2 regions of the Pseudarthrobacter sp. S3 genome follow, and region 2 is predicted to be linked to the other one. Evidence: predicted binding sites of a transcription regulator. Region 2 holds the regulator's gene; the other holds the start of a gene.
The links. The regulator Rex, encoded in region 2, represses fermentation and respiration genes when NADH is low (regulators of the CRP and FNR family bind a similar motif). The targets are predictions, from matches to a motif close to CTTGTGAANNNNTTCACAAG.
Positions count from the first base shown of each region.

Region 1: ACQCSV_RS12325 (glyceraldehyde-3-phosphate dehydrogenase) is a predicted target of Rex. The motif match lies at 4,502-4,521, and genes of this name have one in related genera.

Region 1 is NZ_CP189583.1:2,566,361-2,572,032, forward strand. It holds gene orn (oligoribonuclease) at 73-702, shown strand; tRNA gene ACQCSV_RS12305 (tRNA-His) at 830-902, shown strand; gene def (peptide deformylase) at 1,018-1,590, shown strand; gene ACQCSV_RS12315 (HNH endonuclease family protein) at 1,600-2,397, opposite strand; gene ACQCSV_RS12320 (hypothetical protein) at 2,523-2,726, opposite strand; gene ACQCSV_RS12325 (glyceraldehyde-3-phosphate dehydrogenase) at 2,805-4,283, opposite strand; RNA gene rnpB (RNase P RNA component class A) at 4,552-4,938, opposite strand; gene ACQCSV_RS12335 (YaaA family protein) at 4,996-5,672, shown strand, end outside.
Region 2 is NZ_CP189583.1:3,520,372-3,526,043, reverse strand. It holds gene ACQCSV_RS16945 (3-deoxy-7-phosphoheptulonate synthase) at 1-1,008, shown strand, start outside; gene ACQCSV_RS16940 (helix-turn-helix domain-containing protein) at 1,151-1,363, shown strand; gene ACQCSV_RS16935 (30S ribosomal protein bS22) at 1,521-1,619, shown strand; gene ACQCSV_RS16930 (HAD-IB family hydrolase) at 1,738-2,556, opposite strand; gene ACQCSV_RS16925 (glutaredoxin family protein) at 2,629-2,880, shown strand; gene ACQCSV_RS16920 (redox-sensing transcriptional repressor Rex) at 2,974-3,717, shown strand; gene ACQCSV_RS16915 (hypothetical protein) at 3,775-4,560, opposite strand; gene ACQCSV_RS16910 (hypothetical protein) at 4,816-5,424, opposite strand; gene ACQCSV_RS16905 (YceI family protein) at 5,530-5,672, opposite strand, start outside.

The DNA of each region.
Region 1 (5,672 bases), 950 kb from region 2:
AACCCTCGCCCCCATGTAACCGAAATCCTAGCATCGGACGGTTGCGCCGGAGCCAAACGGTAGGCTGGTCCGGTGCCTATATCTAACGAACGCATCGTCTGGATCGACTGCGAAATGACCGGCCTGGACATCAAGAACGACGCCCTGATCGAGGTGGCGGCGCTGGTGACGGATTCAGAGCTCAACATTCTCGGGGACGGTGTGGATGTGGTGATCAAGCCCGAGGACGCTGCCCTCGCCCAGATGAACGACTTCGTCAGGGACATGCACACCCGGTCCGGGCTGCTGAAGGAACTGCCGCACGGCAAGAGCATGGCCGAGGCCGAAGCCACCGTGATGGAGTACATCGAAAAGTGGGTGCCGGACCCGCGCAAGGCACCGCTGGGCGGCAACTCCGTGGGGACAGACCGCGTCTTCCTCTCCCGCGACATGCCGGCCATCGTGGAGCACCTCCACTACCGCGTGATCGATGTGAGCACCATCAAGGAACTCTCCCGCCGCTGGTTCGCCCGGGCTTACTTCCAATCCCCCGCCAAGAGGGGCGGCCACCGCGCACTGGGGGACATCCAGGATTCCATCGACGAGCTCCGCTACTACCGCGAGGCGGTTTTTGTTCCGGCTCCCGGACCTGACAGCGACTCTGCCCGGAAAGTCGCCCAGCGCATCACTGCCACGCCCGGCACAGGTACCCCAAAAGAGTAATCTGCACCACATTCGGGGGAATTTTCCGTAAAAACCCAAAAAGTGGCACAAGCCGCCTCCGACAGCAGGTAAGCTATTTGAGTTGCCTTTCCAGAGCACCGGATGACCGGGAATCTGCGGGCACATGGTGGGCTTAGCTCAGTTGGCAGAGCGCCTGGTTGTGGTCCAGGAGGTCGCGGGTTCAACCCCCGTAGCTCACCCTCATAGGGCGGCAGTAACTGCCGTTCAGTGGAGGCCGTACCGGATATCCGGTACGGCCTCCACTTTTTTGCATAAACGCCGGCGACACGCCGCACGCACGAAGGGCCGCCTGAGATGACAGTTCTGCCAATCACCGTCTGGGGAGAGCCGGTGCTGCACCACCGCGCCGCTGAGGTGGAGGTGTTCGACGACGGGCTGCGCGCCCTGATCGCGGACATGTTTGAAACCAACGAGGCTGCCAACGGCGTGGGCCTGGCGGCGCCGCAGGTTGGTGTTGGCAAGAGAATTTTTGTTTACAAGTACGCCAATCACGACGGCGCCCCGCCCATCGGAGTCCTGGTTAACCCGGTGCTGACCCTGTCCAAGATCTCTGGCGCACTGCCGGACCCCGAGGAAGAGGAAGAGGGTTGCCTCTCCTTCCCCGGCGGCGCCTACCCGCTCAAGCGTGCGGAGTGGGCGCGGGTGGAAGGCTTTGACGGCTACGGGCAGCCCGTTGAGTTCGAGGCCACGGGATGGTTCGCCCGGGTTCTGCAGCACGAGTACGATCACCTCGACGGAAAGCTTTACGTCAACCGGCTGATGGACCGCTATGCACGGAAGGCCATGAAACTGGCCAGGAAGAGCGGCTGGGGTGTGCCCGGGCTGACCTGGATGCCCGGCGTGGATCCGGACCCGTTCGGCCACTGAGCCGACGCATTACCGGGCGCTGATGGTTGGCTGGTCCGGGCAGGAGTCCAGGACGCGCTTCATTGCATCCTTCTCCGGCTGCGTAACCCACAGTTTGTAGGACGCCTTCACCGAGATCTGGCGGGCAACATAGTGGCAGCGGAAGTTCTTGTTCTTCGGCAGCCAGGTAGCAGCGTCGCTTGCGCTCTTCTGCTGGTTGGCGGGACCGTCCGCGGCGATGAGGTTCAGCGGATCGTTGGCCAGGCTCTGGCGCTGCTGCGGGGTCAGCGCCTGTGCGCCTTTCTGCCACGCGTCTCCGAGCGCCACAACGTGGTCGATCTGGATTTCCTTGCTGCTTTCCGGACCGCGCCGGAATTCCACGGCTTTACCCGTGTACGGCTCCTGGATGGCACCCGACGCTACCCTGCATTTGGACCCCTCTGTGAAGCCCACGGCGGTCAGGTCCCTGCGAAGGATGTCGTTGCGGGTGTCGCAGCCGTTCCGGTCCACGTCCAGCCAGGCCTGCCCGAAGGCCTCCCGCTGGTAGTTGTCCTTGGGAGCCCTGCCCTTGACGGGCAGCCCCTCGAGGGCGTCCCGGGCACTCCCCTGCGGTACAGCATGCACCGGCACCACGGGCTTCATCCAGGTCCCGTCGAAAACGGGCGCCTCGCTGGGCCCTGCGATGGCTGGTTCCGCCGCTGCGAACTGCCCCGCAGTGAAAAACCATCCTGCGGAGCCGACTGCAGCCAGGGCCAGCACAGCCAGCAGGGCCCAGGACTGCCTCGAACGGCGGCGGGCGCTGCGGTAGGCACGCCAGCTGACGGTCATGGGTAACCAGCTCTTCCGGAAATGTAACGCACCAGAAGAGCCTAGGTCACCCCACCGACACCCAAGCAGTTATCCACAACGGGGAGGAGAAGTGGACCGGGCATACCGCCCACTACTGAGACCGGCTACTGCTCCCGGGCTACACGGCGCAGGTCTTCTTCGGCAACCTGGAGGAGCCCTTCGAGCTGCCGCACCCGGTCGTCACCGACATCGCCGGAAGCCCGGGACCCGCGCGCCTGGTCCAGGAGCCTGATGGCTTCTTTGTGGTTGGCCTTGGCGACGTCGAGGGCGTGTTCAAGGGTGGTCTCGTGGAGAGTTTCGTTATCCATGCCACCAGTGTGGTCCCGATTCCCGGCTGATTCCAGCGCATCAGCCGGGAATGTCGGGCAGCCAGCCCGGCGAACGGCCTAGACGGCGATTGCGGCCAAGGCCGCAGCGGCTTCCTTGGCCGGGAACGCCGGCGGGTTGACGCCGGCCATCTCTTCCATGACCCGGACTACCTGGCAGCTGTAACCGAACTCGTTGTCGTACCAGACGTAGAGAATGACGTTTTTGTCGTTGGAGATGGTGGCCAGGCCGTCCACGATGCCGGTGCGGCGTGAGCCAACAAAGTCCGTGGAAACAACCTCGGGCGAATCGATGTAGTCAATCTGCTTGCGGAGGTCAGAATGCAGGGACATCTGGCGCAGGTAGTCGTTCACCTCATCCTTGGTGGTGCCGTTTTCCAGGCTCAGGTTCAGGATGGCCAGCGAGACGTCCGGCGTGGGGACGCGGATTGAGCTGCCGGTGAGCTTGCCCTGGAGTTCGGGGAGGGCCTTCGCCACAGCAGTGGCCGCTCCGGTTTCGGTGATAACCATGTTCAGCGCGGCGGAGCGGCCGCGACGGTCACCGTTGTGGAAGTTGTCGATCAGGTTCTGGTCGTTGGTGAAGGAGTGGACGGTTTCCACGTGGCCGTGGATCACGCCGAATTTGTCGTTGATGGCCTTCAGGACCGGGGTGATGGCGTTGGTGGTGCAGGACGCTGCGGACACGATCCGGTCCGTGTCCTTGATGCTGCCGTGGTTGATCCCGTGCACGATGTTCTTCAGCGCGCCCTTGCCCGGCGCCGTCAGGAGTACCCGTGCAACGCCCTTGCTCTGCAGGTGCTGGGACAGGCCTTCGGCATCGCGCCAGCGGCCGGTGTTGTCCACCACCAGGGCGTTGTGGATGCCGTAGGCGGTGTAGTCGATCGTGGCAGGATTATCCGAGTAGATGACCTGGATCTGGACACCGTTCGCGGTGATGGTGTTGACAGCCTCATCCACCCGGATGGTTCCCTCGAAGGAACCGTGGACCGAGTCGCGGCGCAGGAGGCTGGCGCGCTTGGTGAGGTCCTTGTCCGAGCCGCGGCGCACCACGATGGCGCGCAGTCGCAGGCCGTGGCCACCACCGGCCTTTTCGATCAGGAGGCGCGCCAGGAGCCGGCCGATCCGGCCAAAGCCGTACAGCACGACGTCGGTGCTGGTCCGGTCATCGCCACCGCGCTTGCCCACGACATCGGCAAGCTCGGCACGGAGGAACTCTTCCAGGGTGGCGCCGTCGCCTTCTGCCTTGAACTTCTCCGCCAGGCGGGCGACGTCGATAGCCGCCGCACCCAGCTCCAGCTGAGCCAGGATGTTCAGCAGCGGTGCGGTCTCTTCGAGCAGGAGCTCGGTGTTACTCATGCGGCGGGCAAAACGGTGCGCTTTGAGGATGTTCATGGTGGACTTGTTGATCAGGCTCCGGCCATGAATGCTGGTGACCACGTTGTTTTCGCGGTACAGCCGGCCAATCACCGGAATCATGGCCTCGGCGAGAGCCTCCCGGCCCATCCACGTATCAAGACAAGAATCTGACGTCTGGCTCACAGAACTACCTTCCTCGGTTCAGCCGCATACGTCGTCGTAAGCGGTTGGCGGCCACCTGATGTTGTCCAGGGGCTCTGGCACCGGCAGGATGCGGTCCATCCCGGGTGCCGTGGAGAAGCGTAAAGAAAAGCCACCGGCTGCGAACGCAGACCCGGCGGCAGAACTTCTACGTTCGCTCTCCATTCTAGGCTGGAGCAGACCCGCGGACCGCCGCCACCAGCGTGAAATCACTCACATGCGGGGCGGGTCCGTGCCCGGCGGGAGGTGTTGGATGGGTTGACCGATACGCCGGGTTCTGTGCTCCCGTGCCGTTACCAGCGCGGAAGTAGCGGCCATCCATCTACGGACGCCGTTGCCGACGCCCTCCAGCGGCCTACCCGGACACTCGGGCGGGCAGCCCTCAAACGTGTCCTGTCTGGCCTTGCTCCGGGTGGGGTTTACCTAGCCTTCCCGGTCACCCGGGAAGCTGGTGGTCTCTTACACCACCGTTTCACCCTTACCTGCTGAGCTTCCGTTGCCGGAAGACGCAGGCGGTCTGTTCTCTGTGGCACTGGCCTGCGGGTCACCCCGAGTGGGCGTTACCCACCACCCTGCCCTGCGGAGCCCGGACGTTCCTCGAGCCACTTGCGTGACGCGCGGCCGCCTAGTCAACCCATCCGCAGCCCAGTCTACCGCCGGCAGAAGGCCACGCTGTCGCCGGTAAGATCGTACGGTGCTGATTCTGCTGCCCCCCTCCGAAGGCAAGACCCCCGCAGTCCGCGGGTCCGCCGTCGACTGGCCGTCACTGAGCTTCCCCGAACTCAACACCTATCGGGCAAAAGTCCTGGAGGCGCTGGGGACGGTCAGCGCACATGAGGATGCCCTCGCGCTGCTGGGCGTCGGCGCATCGCTGCAGGACGACGTCGAACGCAACACCCGGCTCCACGCCGAACCGGCCGCCCCGGCACACCAGATCTATTCCGGCGTTCTGTACGACGCCCTCGGCTACAAAACCCTGACGCCGGCGCAGCGGCGGAAGGCCGATGTATCTGTGCTGGTCATCTCGGCGCTGTGGGGCGCCATCCACTTCGCGGACAGTGTGCCCGCCTACCGGCTGTCGATGGGAACGGCACTGCCCGACGTCGGCCGCCTCGCCTCGTTCTGGAAGCCAAAGATTTCGGCGGCCCTCGCGGAGTCGGCGTCCGGGCATCTGCTCGTGGACTGCCGCTCCAGCACCTATGCCGCCGCCTGGGCACCGCCGCCGGCCCAGACGGTGGCCGTCAACGTTTTTACGGAGGTCAGTGGCGTGCGCAAGGTGGTCAGCCACTTCGCCAAACACACCCGCGGCGAGCTGGCGCGGCACCTGCTGGCCCGCCGCGGCAATGCCCCGCTGACCCCGGGGCAGCTGCT
Region 2 (5,672 bases):
CCCATGGACGCCCGGGTGACGGACGTCGTCGAGCGTGGCCGCGACGAAGTCCGGGCCATCATGGACGGCGTGGACGACAGGCTGCTGGTCATCGTAGGCCCCTGCTCCATTCACGATCCCAAGGCTGGACTGGAATACGCCCGCCGGCTGGTCAGCCAGGCAGAAAAGCACCGTGACGACCTCCTGATCGTGATGCGCACCTACTTCGAGAAGCCCCGCACAACGGTGGGCTGGAAGGGCCTGATCAACGATCCTCGCCTGGACGGCAGCCACGACATGGTCACGGGGCTCCGGACCGCCAGGGAATTCCTGCAGCAGGTCACCGCACTGGGACTGCCCACCGCCACCGAATTCCTGGAACCCATCAGCCCCCAGTACATGGCGGATCTGATCTCCTGGGGAGCCATCGGGGCCCGCACCACCGAAAGCCAGATCCACCGCCAGCTAGCCTCCGGGCTCTCCATGCCCATCGGATTCAAGAACGGGACCGACGGCGACCTCCAGGTCGCGCTCGACGCGTGCGGCGCCGCCGCTGCCGCCCAGGCCTTCCTGGGGATCGATGGTGACGGCCGGGCCGCGCTGGTTGCCACCGCGGGGAATCCGGACACCCACGTCATCCTCCGCGGCGGACGGAAGGGCCCCAATTACTCAGCGGCCGACGTCGAAAGCGCCTCCGGCAAGCTCGCCGGGAAGGGACTCAACCCCCGGCTGATCGTGGACGCCAGCCATGCCAACAGTGCTAAGAGCCACCACCGGCAGGCGGAAGTGGCCTTGGAAATCGGCGCGCAGTTGGAAGACGGCGGCGAGGCGGCACAGGCCATCGCGGGCGTCATGCTGGAAAGCTTCCTGGTGGGCGGTGCCCAGAACCTGGATGTCACCGAGCACGCGGCGGCCCGGGCGGAACTGGTCTACGGCCAGAGTGTCACGGACGCGTGCATGGATTGGGACGTATCCGTTTCGGTCCTTGATCAGCTCGCGGCGTCCTCCCGGAAGCGGCGGACCTCATAATGATTGCCCGGATGACTTTCACTACAGCCCCATGAACCTCTAGAGTATCTAACACATGGTTGGTGGATGGCTCAGCATCGGCACACCGCAATGAAACACAGCTGGGGTTACTGTCGTCATCCATCAGCAAAGGAATAGCGAAATGTCCGCAGAACAGAACTTCTCGAACGCGAAGTTCCTGACCGTCGCCGAAGTGGCCGAGGTCATGCGCGTCTCTAAGATGACCGTTTACCGGTTGGTCCATTCAGGCGAAATGCCCGCTGTGCGTTTCGGCCGGTCGTACCGGGTGCCGGAAAACGCCGTCGAGCAGTACCTTAAGGGTGCTGTGGTGGACGGACACACCGAAACCGCCTGAGCATTACCTGCGGTCAGTGGGCATGCTCAAGAAGCGGTACCCTGTTAAGGAACGTTTTACGTCATTGTAAGAATCTGTCAGTTGTTTCAGTTCTGTAGCTCTGTCCACGGACCTTTTCCATCAGACAGGTACTGCATCTAGTTTGTGAGGAACTTTCGTGGGTTCAGTTATTAAGAAGCGTCGCAAGCGTATGGCCAAGAAGAAGCACCGCAAGTTGCTTCGTAAGACCCGTCACCAGCGCCGTAATAAGAAGTAGAGATACTTCAACAAGCGTGAAATGCCCGTTGCCTATCCGGCAGCGGGCATTTTTTTGCGTGTGAGCGGCCGCGATGCGCTCCTACGTGAAACGTCGACGGCGACAGTTGCGGCGGCGGTTATGCCCGGGGACCGCGGATGCGGGCGAAGCCTTTCCAAAGTCCGTAAATTACGCCACCGGCCGTTGCTGCCTTGAGGCCCAAGGTGGCAGCGCGTCGGCCGGATCGGAAGTCGTAGACCGGCCAGTTATTGTCCCGTGCGTGGCGGCGGAGCCTGGCATCGGGGTTGATGGCTACCGGGTGCCCTACCAAGGTCAGCAGTGGGATGTCGTTGTATGAGTCGCTGTAGGCCCAGCATCGCTTCAGGTCAAGGCCTTCGGCGCCTGCCAGTTCCCGGACGGCCACAGCCTTCGCTGCACCATGCAGGATGTCGCCCACCAGGCGGCCGGTGTACATGCCGTCGGCAACCTCGCCAACCGTGCCCAAGGCTCCTGTCAGGCCCAGCCTGGTGGAAATGACGGTGGCGACCTCAATGGGGGTGCCGGTGACCAGCCAGACCCGCCGGCCCACGCGGAGGTGCTGCTGCGCCAGTGCCTTGGCGCCGGGCCAGATCCTGGACGCGATCATTTCGTCGTAGACCTCTTCGCCCAAGGCCTTGACGTCTTCCACCGTGATGCCGGCAACGAGGGTGAGGGCAGAATCGCGGACAGCGTGCACGTCGTCCATGTTCTCGCCACGCGTCACAAATTTAAACTGCTTCCACGCAAACCCTGCAGCCTGCGTCAGCGTAAAGGCACCGCGTTGGTGCATCTTGCGCGCAACGTGGAAAAGGCTGGCGCCCTTCATGAGGGTGTTATCGACGTCGAAGAAGGCGGCTTCGCCGGTCTGCATCAACGCATCCGGCTGGGTCACCACAGCGACGTATTTCTCCTCGGGCATGTCCACGAGTCTAGTCAATACTCGGCGGCCAGGATTTCAGTGCCAGTGCCAGTGGGGCGTTACGGTTAATGCATGGCAAAACCCGAGGTAGTCCTCATCACCAAAGCAGACTGTCACCTGTGCGCAGCCGCGCGCGACGCCGTCGGACGCGTTACTGCGTTGCTGGGACTTGGGTGGACGGAACAGTTAGTGGATGAGCTGCCGGAACTGCGTGAGCGGTACGCGGAGGAAATCCCCGTGGTTCTGGTGGATGGAATCCAGCGCGATTTCTGGAAGATCGACGAAGCCCGGCTGGAGCGCGTCCTCCAACGCGCCATGGCCTGATAGGAAAGCGGCCTCGCGGAATGACGCCGGCTTTGTTGGCACTAGCGGCGGGGCTCTAGAGTGGAGTCACGACGCGATGGGATGGAGGGGATAGTGACATCACTGGATTCATCTCCCCAGGCTGTCCAAGGTGCAGAGAACGTCCAGGGGACACCGCCTGGCCACGGTCCGCAGCCTGCCCACGGTACAGAGGCGGCCAAGCAGATCCCGCCCGCAGCAGTGGCACGGCTGACCATCTACCTGCGCGCCCTTAACACGCTGCTGTCCGACGGCGTCGAACGGGTATCTTCGGAGTCCCTGGCGGAAGCATCGGGCGTGAGCTCGTCAACCCTTCGCAAGGATCTCTCTTACGTGGGCTCCTACGGCACGCGTGGCGTGGGCTACGAAGTGCAGTACCTGAGCCGTCACATCTCCGCCGCCCTGGGGCTGACCCACGACTGGAAGGTCGCCATTGTTGGCGCGGGTAACCTCGGCAAAGCACTGGCCCGTTACGGCGGTTTCGAGTCCCGCGGGTTTGACGTGGTGGCCATTTTCGACGCCGACCAGATGGTGGTGGGCAATGAGGTGGGCTGGCTGCGGGTCAGCGACGCCGCGGACATGGAGGCGGTGCTACAGCGGACGGGCGCCAACATGGTGGTCCTTGCGCTTCCGGCCACCGTGGCGCAGGCCGTGTGCGACCGCGTGGTGGCTGCCGGCGTCCACAGCATCCTCAGCTTCGCCCCCGTCATGCTCCAGGTCCCCGAGGGCGTGAACCTGCGCAAGGTGGACATGGCCACCGAGCTGCAGATCCTCGCCTATCACGCCCAACGGGCGCAGACCCCGGACCAGTCCGCCTAGTTTCGTTGGCCGTTGGTTGGGTCCACGCCCATTTGGGTGTGGTTTGGCCTTGTGTTGCTACTGGCCGTACGGGTTGCCAGGCGTGCTGCCCGGGGCGCCGTAGGGGCTGGCGAACGGCTGCGGCTTGCGGAAGTACGGGGCCGCCGCCGGCAGGTAGAGCAGCACGATGGCCGCGATCCCCGCCAGAGTCCCCAGGGTTCCGAAGCTCGGTACGCCAAAGAGGCCAAAAATGGACAGTGCCGCGAAAACGGTGCCGAGGATGCGGGCCCAGTTCTTGCCCTTCCGGACGAAGAACGCCACGAGTGCGTACAACCCCGCACCGATAATCGCGAAGACTACGAGCGATCCGGCAAGGATGCCCTTAAAGTTTTCGTAGTTGAAGTCAGCAGGAGTGGCGCCGCTGCTGAGCATGGCGTCGTCGAACGCATTCCGGATCTGAGGATCATCAAGCATGCCGATGCCCATCAGCAGGCTGATGACGTACACAACACCCGCGCCGATCAGCAGCCAGAACGAGATATTGACCAGCCGGGGCACTCCGTTCGATTCAGTAGCCTGCGGCTGTTCTGACGGGTACTGCGCGTAAGGGGACTGTCCGTACGGCGGGGTGTTCTGCCCATACTGTGGCGCCGGGGGAGTCTGCTGGCCATACTGCGGGGCGTTCTGCCCGTACTGCGGCGCCGGGGGAGTCTGCTGGCCATACTGCGGGGCGTTCTGCCCGTACTGCGGCGCAGGTGGCGTGGGCTGCCCGAACGGCGGGCTGTTCTCGCCGTATCGGGGGGCTGGCGGTTGGTTGCCGGGCTCAGGCTCGTTCGGGACAGGAGGCGGGACAGGCGTGCTCATGAGCGGTCCTTTGCAGGTCGGATGTCAGTTCGGCTGCTGGGTGCAGTCCAACTGGCCTGCCCCCAGTACGGCTTAGTTCCCACCGTACCCCCGGCGCATGCCGCGGGGGATCATTCCAGAGAGGTATTCGGGCGGAAGTCAGCCCGGTTCGTCCACGGCCCTGTTTTCAGCGGATATTCGTGCGCACAAGCTGTCTATCCAGCTTCGTCAACGCGCATATCAGCCCGGCTAACATCCCCGCCGGGTGAGATGCGTCTACGCGCGTCCCTTGACGGAGTTGAACCAGGCCTGCGAGTTCGGCAGCCACATCAGGACGGTTGCCGCGGCGGAGATGAGGAAGCCCAGCCAGTTGTTGCCGATCCCGCTGCCGCCGCCCACACTGCCGCCGATCACGGCGAGCACCAGTGAAACGCCTGCGACGATCGTGAGGGCCAGTCGGGCCCACTCCTTGCCCTCCTTCATCTTCAGGACCAGGACAATCTGGGCCGCGGCCAGGGCGAGGGCCACCAGGATGAGTAGGAGGAACACAGCAGCCAGCCCGGGTGCCACAACGAACAACGCCAGCGAGCCCAGCACTGCCAACAGGCCGCCAAGGACTCCCAACATGCCGCCGATGAGCCAGATCCAGTACGAGATCTTGAGCTCGGTGGGCAGCCCGGTCACGCTGAACATGCCGGAGAAACCGCCCTTGGGCATAACGTCATTAAGGCTGTGAGGGCCGTCGGTAGGCATCGCAAATTGGAAGCCGCCCGGTTGGCCCGGCTGGTTGTAGGCCGGGCCCGGCTGACTGTACGGCTGGGGACCAGGCTGCTCGGCACCGGGCTGCTGAGGCTGCTGGGGCTGTGGCACTTCATTGTTGCTCATGGGTCTCACTGTAGACCGCGGGTTCGCCGGTACCTAGGGGACAAAACAAAGCACCCCCGCCGCCAGATTCCGGGGTAGGGCGGCCGGGGTGCTTCAGGATGAAAACTATGCTGCGGGTGCGATGAACGCGAGCTCCAGGTTGATGGCAACCTTGTCGCTGACCAGCACGCCGCCGGCTTCCAGTACGGCGTTCCAGGTCAGGCCAAAATCCTTGCGGCTGATGGTGGTTTCCGCGGAGACGCCGGCGC